DNA from 3 places in the Rhodococcus daqingensis genome. Region 3 is predicted to be linked to each of the others. Evidence: riboswitches for the same ligand, from Rfam matches in the RefSeq annotation. Region 3 holds a riboswitch; each other region holds the start of a gene.
The links. Region 3 has a riboswitch for cobalamin ahead of ACFQS9_RS20135 (ABC transporter substrate-binding protein). Riboswitches for the same ligand answer to the same signal wherever they lie in the genome.
Positions count from the first base shown of each region.

Region 1: linked by a shared signal. The riboswitch ahead of metE (5-methyltetrahydropteroyltriglutamate--homocysteine S-methyltransferase) and the one ahead of ACFQS9_RS20135 (ABC transporter substrate-binding protein) in region 3 are both predicted to bind cobalamin.
Region 2: linked by a shared signal. The riboswitch ahead of ACFQS9_RS26170 (CbtB domain-containing protein) and the one ahead of ACFQS9_RS20135 (ABC transporter substrate-binding protein) in region 3 are both predicted to bind cobalamin.

Region 1 is NZ_JBHTCS010000009.1:164,289-168,666, forward strand. Features, by position in the region: gene ACFQS9_RS05245 (pyruvate carboxylase) at 1-2,090, opposite strand, end outside; cobalamin riboswitch at 2,405-2,601, shown strand; gene metE (5-methyltetrahydropteroyltriglutamate--homocysteine S-methyltransferase) at 2,751-4,378, shown strand, end outside.
Region 2 is NZ_JBHTCS010000030.1:368,615-372,992, forward strand. Features, by position in the region: gene ACFQS9_RS26155 (DsbA family oxidoreductase) at 1-546, shown strand, start outside; gene ACFQS9_RS26160 (hypothetical protein) at 543-995, opposite strand; gene ACFQS9_RS26165 (CbtA family protein) at 1,152-1,949, opposite strand; gene ACFQS9_RS26170 (CbtB domain-containing protein) at 1,940-2,134, opposite strand; cobalamin riboswitch at 2,161-2,289, opposite strand; gene ACFQS9_RS26175 (glycosyltransferase) at 2,409-3,515, shown strand; gene ACFQS9_RS26180 (alpha/beta hydrolase) at 3,463-4,378, opposite strand, start outside.
Region 3 is NZ_JBHTCS010000024.1:190,613-194,990, forward strand. Features, by position in the region: tRNA gene ACFQS9_RS20120 (tRNA-Val) at 258-329, shown strand; gene ACFQS9_RS20125 (DNA-deoxyinosine glycosylase) at 404-904, shown strand; gene ACFQS9_RS20130 (TIGR02611 family protein) at 991-1,368, shown strand; cobalamin riboswitch at 1,361-1,509, shown strand; gene ACFQS9_RS20135 (ABC transporter substrate-binding protein) at 1,616-2,623, shown strand; gene ACFQS9_RS20140 (FecCD family ABC transporter permease) at 2,746-3,726, shown strand; gene ACFQS9_RS20145 (ABC transporter ATP-binding protein) at 3,723-4,378, shown strand, end outside.

The DNA of each region.
Region 1 (4,378 bases), on a different contig from region 3:
GCGCCCGCGTCCACGATCTGCTCCGCCAGCTTCAGGTAGTAGTCGAGGGTGTAGAGGTCCTCGTTCGGGTTCGACAGGTCACCGGTGTAGCTCATCGCGACCTCGGCGACCGCCGTGCCGGTCTCGCGGACCGCGTCGATGGCCGGCCGCATCTGGTCGACATTGTTGAGCGCGTCAAAGATCCGGAAGATGTCCACGCCCGTCGAGGTGGCCTCGCGCACGAACGCGCGGGTGACGGTCTCGGGGTAGGGCGTATAGCCGACGGTGTTGCGCCCGCGCAGCAGCATCTGCAGGCAGATGTTCGGCATCGCCTCGCGCAGCGCGGCGAGCCGCTCCCACGGGTCCTCGTGCAGGAAGCGCAGCGCGACGTCGTAGGTCGCGCCGCCCCAGGCCTCCACCGACAGCAGCTCGGGCGTCATCCGGGCGACGTGCCCGGCGACGTCGAGCAGGCCGCCGGTGCGCACCCGGGTCGCGAGCAACGACTGGTGCGCGTCGCGGAAGGTGGTGTCGGTGACGCCGAGCGCGTCCTGCGCCCGCAGCGCGGCGGCGAACCCCTCGGGACCGAGCTCCACCAGCCGCTGCTTCGAACCCGCGGGCGGCGGTGTGGTCAGGTCGATCTTGGGCAGCTTGTCGTGCGCGTAGATCGTCGTGGGCCGTTCGCCGTGTGGCTTGTTGACAGTCACGTCGGCGAGGTAGGTCAGGATCTTGGTGCCGCGGTCCGCGGACGCCCTCGAGGTCAGCAGGGCCGGGCGCTCCTCGATGAACGAGGTCGTCACGTTGCCCGCCCGGAAGTCCGGGTCGTCGAGGACGGCCTGCAGGAACGGGATGTTCGTGGCCACGCCGCGGATCCGGAACTCGGTCACGGCCCGTCGCGCCCTGGCGACGGCGGCGGGCAGGTCCCGGCCGCGACAGGTGAGCTTGACCAGCATCGAGTCGAAGTAGGCGCCGACCTCGGCGCCCAGGTTCGCGCCGCCGTCGAGGCGCACGCCTGCGCCGCCGGGGGTCCGGTACGCGGTGATCCGGCCGGTGTCGGGGCGGAATCCGTTGGCCGGGTCCTCGGTGGTGATGCGCAGCTGCAGTGCCGCGCCGCGGAGCTTGATCGAGTCCTGGGACAGCCCGAGGTCTGCCAGCGTCTCGCCGGAGGCGATCCGGAGCTGGGCCTGGACCAGGTCGACGTCCGTCACCTCCTCGGTGACGGTGTGCTCGACCTGGATGCGCGGGTTCATCTCGATGAAGACGTGGTTGCCGCGGGTGTCGAGGAGGAACTCGACGGTGCCGGCGCAGCTGTAGTTGATCTCCTTGGCGAAGGCGACCGCGTCGGCGCAGATCCGCGCGCGCAGCTCCTCCGGCAGGTTCGGCGCGGGCGCCAGCTCGATCACCTTCTGGTGACGTCGCTGCACGCTGCAGTCTCGCTCGAACAGGTGGATGACATTGCCCTGACCGTCGGCCAGGATCTGCACCTCGATGTGCCGCGGGTCGACCACGGCCTGCTCGAGGAACACGGTGGCGTCACCGAAGGCGGACTCCGCCTCCCTGGCCGCGGCCTCGATCGCCTCACGCAGCTGAGCGCGCTCGCCGACGCGGCGCATGCCGCGACCACCGCCACCCGCGACCGCCTTGACGAACAGCGGGAACTGCATGGACTCGGCGGCGGCGAGCAGCTCGTCCACGTTCGCGGAGGGCTCCGACGAGGAGAGCACGGGGAGGCCGGCGGCCTTCGCGGCGGCGATCGCGCGGGCCTTGTTGCCGGTCAGCTCGAGCACCTCGGCGGACGGGCCGACAAAGGTGATGCCCTCGGCGGCACAGGCCGCGGCGAGGTCCGGATTCTCAGAGAGGAAGCCGTAACCGGGGTAGATGGCATCGGCGCCCGCCTTCTTCGCCGCCGCGACGATCTCGGCGATCGACAGGTAGGCCCGGACCGGGTGCCCCTCCTCCCCGATCTGGTAACTCTCGTCAGCCTTCAGACGGTGGACCGAGTTGCGGTCCTCGTACGGAAAGACAGCTACGGTTCCCGCGCCCAGCTCGTAGGAGGCACGGAACGCCCTGATCGCGATTTCCCCGCGATTGGCAACCAAAACTTTTGAGAACATCGCTGAAAATTACCCTTGCTCTCGTACCGCTCGCCGGACGGCGTCCTAGCATCCGGGAAATTTCCGCATACTCGACCCGCTGTAACGATGCAGTACGCTACCGGCCCCCACCTCACAGGACTACGGCACCCGCCGTGAACTGCGGATTCGACTTCTTCTCGGCCGCCTTCGCAGGGTTCGCCGATGGCCCGAACCGCGGGCGAACGCCTCCGCAGCGGGCTGGTCGATCGCTCCCGGTCCGCCTCATATACTCGGCAGTGCAATCGGTCCGCCCGGTGTGGTCGTGAGGAGCCCCGAAGTCCCCGCCCGGCGTCGAAGCACGTGTCCCTGTCGACAGGGACACGTGTGAGAGGGAACCCGGTGAGAATCCGGGACTGTCCCGCAGCGGTATGCAGGAACGACCGCCGTCATCACGCACTGGACGCACGTCTGGGAAGCGACGGCCACTAGGACCGGTGTCGATCACCGGGCGCCTGCGAGTCCGAAGACCTGCCGACTGCGTCGGGCACGCCGTGCCCGACGGTCCACCGCCTCGTGGAATGGGCGAGTAGATCGGATCGGTGCTGACCGCTGCCCGCATGTGGGCGCCACACAGGGCTCGGTTCGTGCTCTTCGTCTGCCGGTGGTGGCCGCCTAAGCTGTCAGCAACTGGAGAACACCGTGACATCCACCTTCACCGCAACCGTGCTGGGCTCCCCGCGCATCGGCCCCCGCCGCGAACTCAAGAAGGCCGTCGAGTCCTACTGGGCCGGCAGGCTCGACGCTTCCGCGCTCGACGCCGTCGCGCGGGACCTGCGCACACAGAGCTGGACCGATCTGCGCGATGCCGGGATCGATTCCGTTCCGGTCAACGTCTTCTCGTACTACGACCAGATGCTCGACACCGCCGCGATGCTCGGCGCGCTACCGGAACGGGTCGCCGGGGAGCCGACGGCGCTGGACCGCTACTTCGCCGCGGCCCGCGGCACCGCCACCATCACCCCGCTCGAGATGACGAAGTGGTTCGACACCAACTACCACTACCTGGTCCCGGAGATCACCGCCTCGACGCGGTTCACCCTCGACCCCTCGAAGGTGCTGGGCGAGGTGGCGGAGGCGCAGGCCCTCGGCATCGCACCTCGGCCGGTGCTGATCGGACCGGTCACCTTCCTGCTCTTGTCGAAGGCGACCGACTTCGAGTCGTCGCTCCTCTCCCGCGTCGGGGAGCTGCTCCCTCTGTACGCCGCGCTGCTCGGGCTGCTGGTGGACGCAGGCGTCGAGTGGGTCCAGATCGACGAGCCCGGGCTGGTCGCCGATCGCACGGAGTCCGAGATCGCGACCGCGACCGCGGGCGAGGTGTACCGGGCGCTGTCCGCGCTCGAACACCGGCCCGCGATCCTGCTCGCCTCCTACTTCGGCGACCTCGGCGCCGCGCTGCCCACACTGGCGAGGACCGGCGTCGAGGGACTGGCGATCGACCTCGTCGCCGGTGACCCGGAGACGCTGGCCGGGATCCCCGAACTGGCGGGCAAACACCTCGTCGCCGGGATCGTCGACGGGCGGAACATCTGGCGCAACGGCCTGGCCGAATCCCTGACGACCCTCGAAACCCTGCGTGAGAGTGTCGGTTCGGTCGCGGTCTCCACCTCCTGCTCCCTGCTGCACGTGCCGTACTCGCTCGAGAGCGAGACCGGATTCGACGACGCGCTGCGGTCCTGGCTGGCCTTCGGATCCGAGAAGGTGCGCGAGGTGACCACCCTCGCGACCGGCCTGCGTTCCGGTCGCGAGGCCGTCGCCGCGGAGCTGGCGCAGGCAGCGGCTGCCCAGGCCACCCGGGCGGCCGATCCCCGGCTGCACGACCAGGCGATCCGGAAGCGACTCGCCACCCTGCGGGCGTCCGACGACGGACGCAGTCCCGCCGCGGAGCGTCGCGAGGTGCAGGCGGCCGTCCTGCCGCTGCCGCAACTGCCCACCACCACGATCGGCTCGTACCCGCAGACGACCGCGATCCGGGTGGCCAGGGCCGCGCTGCGGAAGGGCGAGATCGACGAGGCCGAGTACGTCCGCCGGATGCGCGGCGAGGTGGCCGATGTGATCGCCCTTCAGGAACGGCTGGGCCTCGACGTGCTGGTGCACGGCGAGCCCGAGCGCAACGACATGGTGCAGTATTTCGCCGAACAGCTCGACGGCTTCTTCGCCACCTCAAACGGGTGGGTGCAGTCCTACGGGACCCGTTGCGTGCGACCGCCGATCCTGTTCGGCGACGTTCGTCGACCGCAGCCGATGACGGTCGAGTGGACCTCTTACGC
Region 2 (4,378 bases), on a different contig from region 3:
GTCGGTGCCGGGGCCAGCGAGCTCGAGGCGCTGGCCCGGCACAAGGGCCTGCCGGCAGATCAGATCAGGCAGATGTTCGCCCACGTGGCGTCCACCGCGGCCGCCGACGGCCTGACCATGGACTTCGACACCGTGATCGCCGCGAACACCTTCGACGCGCACCGGCTGGTCCACCTGGCAGGGGACCGGGGCGAGGACGTGATGGAGGCGCTGTTCCGTGCCCACTTCACCGACGGCCGGGTGGTGGACGACCGCGAGGAACTCGTCGCGATCGCCGCCGAGACCGGGCTCGATGCGACCGCGGTCCGCGCCGCGCTCGAGACCGACGCCGCGGCGGAGCAGGTGCGCGGGGACATCGAGGAGGCGCGCCTGCTCGGCGTCACCGGTGTCCCGTTCTTCGCCGCCAACCGGGCGGTCGGCGTCTCCGGTGCACAGCCCGTCGAGGTGTTCACCCAGCTGCTCGAGCAGGCCTACGCGCAGTCCGGGGCGATCGTCACGCTCGGCGACGACGCCGGTAGCTGCGCCGACGACTCCTGCGCCGTCTAGCGGCGCGCGAAGTACCGCCGGGCGTCCGCGCCCAGCAGCAGCCCAAGCCCGGCGATCACCGCCGCCACGTGGGCCGTCCGGGCCAGCCCGATGAGGACCGACGCGACCGTGATGCCCGCGGGGTCGAATCCGTTCGCCGATAACAGCCAGGCGGCCGGTTCGACGACAAGGGATCCGAGCCCCACCGTCCCGAGGCCGATCAGCAGGGTCAACCGCGCGGGGTTCGATCCGCGCCGCATCGCGGCGGCGAGCGCGAACACCGCACCGTAGACGGCGAGCCGGATCACGCCCTGCGTCGCCACGGCCGCCGGGCTCGCCGCGCCCGACTCCAGGGCGCGAGCGGCCTGGAGGATCGCCTCGACGAGGCCGGCGAGCAGCGCGACGGAGAGCAGGCTGAACGAGAGCTCCACCTGACGGGGCGGGCGGGTGCGGACTTCGGTTGCGGTCATGGCTGCGAGCGTGCCGCCCCTGGGCCGCGTCACGCATCACCCTGTGGCGTGAATCCGGGCTCCCTCCACGGTAGGGGACAGCCGGTGCGGGACAACGAAAGAAGCGGCGGAGCCGGTGCATGCACCGGCTCCGCCGCTTCGCTCGTGTGGAGACCGTCAGCGGGTCAGCGCCTCCGACCGGGAGTTCGCCTTCGCGGCGCGCTCGGTGAGGAACGCGAAAGCGAGGCCGAGCGCGAGCCACAGCGTGGCCTGGATCGTGAGCGAGGACACCCGGAACTCCCACAGCAGGCTGGCGGGGAAGTCGGGGCCGACCTCGTCGATGTCCGGGAGCACCAGATATCCGAAGCCGACGACCACCAGGAAGGCGAGCAGCGGCGCCGCGATCCGGACGGTCAGGAACTCGTTGGCGGCCAGGCGCTTTGCCACGTACGCGGCGATGGCCACCGCCGCGAGGCCGAGCACCACCGTGGCGAGCCACAGCAGCGTCCGGTTGTTGATGGTCTCCGGATCGCCGACCGCGGGCGGGTTCGCCGGGTACTTGAAGAACGGTACGGCCTCGACCGCGAGCCAGCCGAGACCGGCCAGGGCCAGGGCGAGGATCGGGCCGGACAGGCTGCTGACCCGCCGCGCGTAGTAGGCGACCGCGGCGAACAGTGCGCCGAGGGCCAGGCCCGCGAGGGTGGTCGCGAGGAACAGGCCGAACCGCTGCCCGTCCCGACTGACCAGGGGTTCCTCGGAGTCGCCGTGCGAATGTCCGCCGGTGGCGGCCTCGGCCGTGCCGGCGTCGTGCCCGTGTGGCTCGACGGGCGCCGCTGCGGATTCCTCGATCGCGATGGCCGCGTCGATGTGCGGTTCGCCGATCACGAACGCGACGACACCGGCGAGCAGTCCGGCGACGAGGCCGGCCAGCAGGCCGCGAATGAGGAGGTTCTTGAAGGTTCCGGTCAGTGGCACGGCAGGCCCAGCAGGTGGCGACCGTCATGCATCAGCTCGTGCATGTACATGCCGGTGCGCGAGACCGCACCCTGGTCGAAGCCGACCAGGTAGAGGGTCAGCATCGCGAGCAGGACCACGCCCGCGATGATCATCGCGATGCCGACTGAATCGGTCGCCGTGCTGGGATTGTGTACGAGTGCCATGGTTCCTCCTGGGATTTCGCGTCCCCTAAAAAGCCCGTGCGATGGCCTCGGTATCTGGCTGTCGAGGGTGTGCCCCGATCACAGTGGCGCGACCGCTCCGGACTCTCACCGGATTCCCGTCAACCATCGCTGTTACCAGCGCACTCTCGCATTCACCCGATGGTGGTGTCAATCGCAACCCGGTTCGGTCGGCCGGCGAGACGTTCGCGCGTACTTCATCGGGCGGTCGGCGACCGTTGGCGGGATCGCCATGCCGACAGGGATCGATGGTTCGGTGCGAATAGTGCAGCTGGCCAACTTCTACGGTCCCCGGTCGGGCGGGCTGCGCACCGCACTGCACAACTGGGGTGCCGGGTATTGCGAGCGCGGCCACGAGGTGACCCTGGTCGTTCCCGGTGAGCGTGACGCCGAGGAGGTGATGGCGAGTGGGGTCCTGCGGATCACTCTGGCGGCCGTGCCGATCCCGGGCACCGGTGGCTATCGGGCCGTCAATCCGCGTCGGGTGGCGGACGTCGTGCGCGGGCTGCGCCCCGCCGCGCTCGAGGTGTCCGATCGGCTGACGTTGAGGGGTTTCGGGCGGTGGGCGGGTCGGCGCGACATCCGGAGCGTGGTCGTCTCTCACGAGCGGCTCGACCGGCTGCTCGGGCAGCTGCTGCCCCAGCGGACCGCGCGTTCGTGGGCGGACGGCGCGAATACGCGGATGGCGCGCGACTTCGATGCGGTGGTCTGCACCACCGCGTTCGCGTCCGAGGAGTTCACCCGGATCGGTGCCGGGAACCTGTACCGCGTTCCGCTGGGCGTCGACCTCGCGCTGTTCCATCCCGATCGGCGGGACCTGGGTGTGCGCGAGCGCTACGCGCGGCAGTCGCAACGGCTGCTGCTGCACTGCGGGCGGCTGTCGGTGGAGAAGCACGTCGATCGCAGCATCGACGCGGTCAGGTCCCTCGTGGGGCAGGGCCAGGACATCCGGTTGGTGATCGCGGGCGACGGGCCGAGGCGAGAAGCGTTGCGGCACAGGGCGAGGGGGCTACCGGTGCATTTCACGGGTTTCATCGGCGACGCGAATCGGCTGGCGACGCTGTTCGCCTCCGCCGATGTCACCCTGGCACCCGGCCCGCACGAGACGTTCTGCCTGTCGGCCCTCGAGTCGCTGGCGGCGGGAACGCCTGTGGTCGCGGCGCGATCGTCCGCCCTGGCGGAGATCATCACCCCGGCATGCGGGGCACTCGCGCACGGGCGGGGGGTCGCGCTCGCGGACGCCATCACCGGTGTCCTTGCCATCCCGGCGGGTGCATGCCGCGAGTCGGCGCGACTGCGGGCCGAACAGTTCAGCTGGTCGGCGTCAGTCGACGGGATGCTGTCTGTGCTGGCGGGGCACTGACGGCGGGGGACAGCGCCCGCCGCAATGCGGTCGCGGCCCGCCCCATCGCCTCGGGGCCCGACTTTCCGACTCCCACCATGTTCGCGAAGGAGTGGATCAGCCCGGGCTCGACGACGTGCTGCACCTCGACTCCCGCCTCGCGGAGCTTCTCGGCGTAGGCGTCGCCCTCGTCGCGGAGCGGGTCGAAACCCGCCGTGACGACATAGGCGGGCGGCAAGCCGGTGAGGTCGCCATAGATCGGCGACAGCAGCGGGTCGGTCCGGTCCGCCCCCGCCGGCACGTAGCTCTCCTCGGCGAGGTCCATGAACCTCGTGGTCAGGATGAACCCCGACCCGAAGGTCGTCCGGCTGGCTCGCTTCACCGCGAAATCCACCGCGGGATAGATCAGCAACTGGAACACGGGCGGCACCCCGACCCCTCCGCGTGTGGCCCGCTGGGCGAGCACCGCGGCGAGGTTTCCGCCCGCGCTGTCGCCGCCGACGGCGATCCGGTCCGGGTCGATGCCCAGGCCGGCGGCGTTGGCGGTCACGAAGGAATACGCCGCCTCGACGTCGTGGACGGCGGCCGGGAAGGGTGCCTCGGGGGCGAGTCGATAGTCGACGGCGACGACCCGGACCCCCGCCCGCTCCGCGAGGAAGCGGCACACGGCGTCGTGGCTGTCGAGGTCGCCGTAGATCCATCCGCCGCCGTGAATGTAGAACAGCGCGGGCGACGCGCTGGTGAGACCGCGAGGGGTGTAGAACCGCAGCCGGAGCGGCCCGCCGGGACCGTCGATGTCGAGGTCGGTGACGGCCCCGATGGGCAGGTCGCCACCGACGGCCTTCGAACCGGCCAGGAGCGCCCGCCGCCCGTTCGGGATCGGA
Region 3 (4,378 bases):
CTTCCGGGGGCGGCGTTGCTGCCTCCGTGGTGCGAGATGAAACATTAGCCCACGGGGTGTGTAGTCACAAATCGCCAGCTCAACGGCGGAAACCGGGGTCGTCTGATGTGCTGAACCGGGAATACGGGCCATTCCCGACCCTCGTCCGGGACCCGTGGGCGGGCATCGTGGCGGGGGTTCGACGGCGGTTTTTCACTTCCGCGGAAGTCGTGTTAATGTTCCATCCCGTCCGGCCGCGAGAGTTCAGCGCGCGGCTCGGTCCCGTGGCTCAGTGGGAGAGCGTCCGCTTCACACGCGGAAGGTCGCTGGTTCGATCCCAGCCGGGACCACAGACAAAGGGTCGTCGCGAGAATCTCGCGACGGCCCTTTTTCTTGTCCCCGGGTTGGGGTGTAATGGACGCCCATGACCGTCGTACACAGCTTTCCCGCCGTACTCGACGAGCGCGCCGACACCCTCATCCTCGGGTCGATGCCCGGTATCCCGTCCCTCGTCGCGGGCATGTACTACGCGAATCCACGCAACAGCTTCTGGCCGATCATGGGTGAGCTGTTCGACGCCGGACCGTGGCAGACCTACCCGCAGCGCCTGCGGCGGCTGCAGGACGAGGGCATCGCATTGTGGGATGTGCTCAAACGGTGCAGGCGGGAGGGCAGCCTCGATTCGAGTATCGAGTCCGGGTCCGAGGTGGCGAACGACTTCGGGACGCTCTTCGATCGTCACCCGCGGATCGGCCGGATCTTCTTCAACGGGGTCACGGCCGAGCAGGCGTATCGGCGCACCGTCGTCGCGCGGGGTCTGCATCCGGCGGAGGTCGACATGGTGAAGTTGCCGTCGACAAGCCCGGCGAACGCGGGCACCTCGGCGGCGAGCAAACTCGAGGCCTGGCGGGCGGTCGCGAGGTAACGCGGCGGCCACGGCATTGCGCCGGGCCCGTCGGTACTGTGGTCCGGGTGGCGACGACCGAGAACCATGCGACCGAGAACAGGTGGATGCGCCTGCGCCGACGCATCGCCGGCAACCCGGCCCTGAACCTCGCCTATCGGATCTGCGTCGGCGTGATCGGCGGAGCGGTCCTGGTCGTCGGCATCGTCGCCATTCCCTATCCGGGACCGGGCTGGCTGATCGTCTTCGCGGGACTCGGCATCCTCGCCTCGGAGTTCGCGTGGGCCCACCGTCTGCTCCGGTTCGTGCGGGAGCGCTACGACCGGTTCATGGCCTGGTTCGTCCGGCAGTCGATCGTGGTCAAGGGACTGGCCGCGTTGCTGACGTTCGCCATCGTGATCGGAACCCTGTGGGTGCTGGGCACTCTCGGACTCATCGGCGGATGGGTGGGCATCGAGCACCCGTGGCTGCGGAGCCCGCTCTAGGCGTCATCACGGCTCGTGCATACTGCAGGAGCACTACTGACCTTCGCGCAGGGGAAGTCCGGTCGAAATCCGGCGCTGACCCGCAACGGTAGATCGCTCACGCGACAAGCCCGATTACCTGCCGATCGTCATGCGACTCCCATTCGTCGTGGTCTACGAAGCGGAAGTCCGGTGGGGCGGGATCCGGTGTGCTCGGGTTCCTTCGAGCTGGACCCGTCCTCGGCGACCCCTGAACCAGAGGTCTGCTATGAATCTCACCAGCAAGCGACGCGGTATCGCTTCGGTCGCACTCGTTCTCGGTCTCGCACTCGCGGGATGCTCCAAGGGGGAGTCGGTCACCGAACGCGCGGACGCCGCCGACTTCGCGGAGCCGGTACACATCACCAACTGTGAACGTGCCGCGACGTTCGACGCCCCGCCGCAACGCATCGTCTCCATGAACGATCACGTCACCGAGACGCTCATCCTGATGGGCGTCGGCGACCGGATCGTCGGGATGGGATACGGCGAACAGCCGAACCCGCTGCCGGAGACGGCCGATCGGTTCCGGAAGATCCCCAGCCTCGGCAAGGAGTACCCCACGGCCGAACAGATCCGCGATCTGGAACCCGATCTCATCGTCGGCGGGATGCGCAGCGCGTTCGACGCCAAGGAGGGACGCGATCGGGACCAGTTCGAAAAGGAGGGCATCGCGACCTTCCTGTTCTCCGAATACTGCGGCAAGGGCTTCCCGTCGATCGGTCTGCTGGAGAACGACTTCGCGCAGCTCGGCGAGATCCTGGGGGCGGAGGCGGAGGCCTCGACCCTCACCGAGCGCGTCACCGAGCCGCTGGAGCGGGTGCGGTCCACCCTCGCCGCCGCGGGCGCCCAGCCGGTGCCCACCTTCTTCTACGACGGTGGCGAGGCGGAACCACTGTCGATCGGCGGAGTCGGGATCGGCAATCTCATCGCCGAGTACGCGGGCGCGCGGAACATCACCTCCGAGGGCCAGAAGCCGTACACCACCACGACGTGGGAAACGGTCGGCGAACGTGCCCCTGAGGCGATCGTCGTGCTCGACTACGGCAACGCGCCGGTGGCCCAGAAGCTCGAGTACCTGCGCAGCCAGCCCATCGCCTCGGCGACCCCGGCCGTGCGCAACAACCGGATTGTCGTCGTGCCGCTCGACGACTTCTTCGAGAGCCCGCGGATGGTCACCTCGGTCGAGACGATCGCGAAGGCGCTGCATCCCGGGGTCTTCGGCGGGCAGGGGTGACGACCGCGGTCCGCGCCCGGCCCGAGGTGGTCACAGCGCGTCGGGCCGAGCCCCCGCCGTCGCTGTTGCGACGGCGGGGGACGTTCCCGCTGTTGATCATCTCCCTCCTCGTGGCGCTCTCGATGTCGATCGCCCTGGCGGTGTCGTTCGGTTCGGTGCGGATTCCGGTGGGCGACGTGTGGGCGATCGTCGGGCACCGGCTCAGCGGCGGCGCCTACGACGCCTGGTGGTCGCAGGCCCGTGAGCGGATCGTGATCGACTCGCGGATGCCGAGGGCGATCACCGCCGCGGTCGTGGGCGCCGCCCTCGCCGTCGGCGGCGCGCTGGCACAGGCGGTCACCCGCAACGCCCTCGCCGACCCGTACCTGCTCGGAGTGTCCGCGGGCGCCGGGTTCGGCGTCGTGCTCGTCACCGTGCTCGGGGTCGGGGCGGGCGTCGCGGGCGTGTTCACGGTCCCGATCGCCGCGTTCCTCGGCGCGTTGATCCCGATGTTCGCCGCGTTGGTGATCGGCGGCCGCTATCAGAACGTCACCGGGGTGATCCTCGTCGGAGTCGCCCTGGCCCAGGTGTTCTCGGCGCTGACCATGTTCGTGCTGCTGGTCCTCGCGGACGAGCACCAGCTCTCCGCCGTGTTGCGGTGGATCGCGGGCGGATTCGGCGACGCCAGGTGGTCGACGGTGACCTACCCGAGCGTGATGCTCGCGGTCGTCGGTGCGGCCGCGCTGTTCGCCGCGCGGTGGCTGAACCTGCTGCACGCGGGCGACGACGGGGCGACCGCTCTGGGCATGAACGTGCGACGGTTCCGGATGCTGATCCTGCTCGGGGTCTCGGTGCTCGCGGGCGCGGCGGTGGCCGTCGCGGGCGCCATCGGCTTCGTCGGGCTGCTGGTCCCGCACGTGGCCGGATTCCTGGTCGGCGTCAATGCCATCCGGTTGATCCCGGTGGCCGCGCTGCTCGGGGCGGTGACACTGGTACTCGCCGACCTCGCCGCTCGAGCGGTGAGTTCGTCGACGGAGCTGCCGGTGGGGGTGGTCACCGCATTGGTCGGGGCTCCGGTGTTCATCGTGATGCTCTACCGCCAGTACCGGGGGTCCGAATCATGAACGCGCCATTGCGGATCCATCGGGTGCGGGCCGGCCTGGGCGGGCGCCAGGTGCTCGCCGGCGTGGACCTGGAGGCCCGCGGCGGGGAGGTGCTCGCGCTGGTCGGGCCCAACGGGAGCGGGAAGACCACCGCGCTGCGCTGCTGCTACCGGGCGCTGTCCCCGAGCGCGGGCACGATCACCCTGACGGGGTCGGACATCGCGTCGCTCCCGCGTCGCGCTGTCGCCCGCCGGCTCGCGGCCAGCACCCAGGAACCGCCTGCTTCGGCCGGACTGACGGTGCGCGAATCCGTGCAGCTCGGCCGGGCCGCGCACCTGGGCTGGTTGCAGAGCCCCGGTGAGGTGGATCGTCGGGTGGTGGATCGCGTGCTGGCCCAGGTCGGCCTCGCGGGACTGGCAGGCCGCGACGTCAGGGAGCTGTCCGGCGGCGAACGGCAACGGGTGTCGATCGCGCGGGCCCTGGCTCAGGAACCGGCGGTGTTGCTGCTCGACGAGCCGACCAATCACCTCGACCTCCGGCACCAGATCACCGTGATGGAGCTCCTCGTGAGCCTGGCCGCGGACGGGATCGCGGTGGTGGTGACCCTGCACGACCTGCGGCTGGCGGTGGAGTACTGCGACCGCATCGCCGTCATGTCGGAGGGGGCCATCGT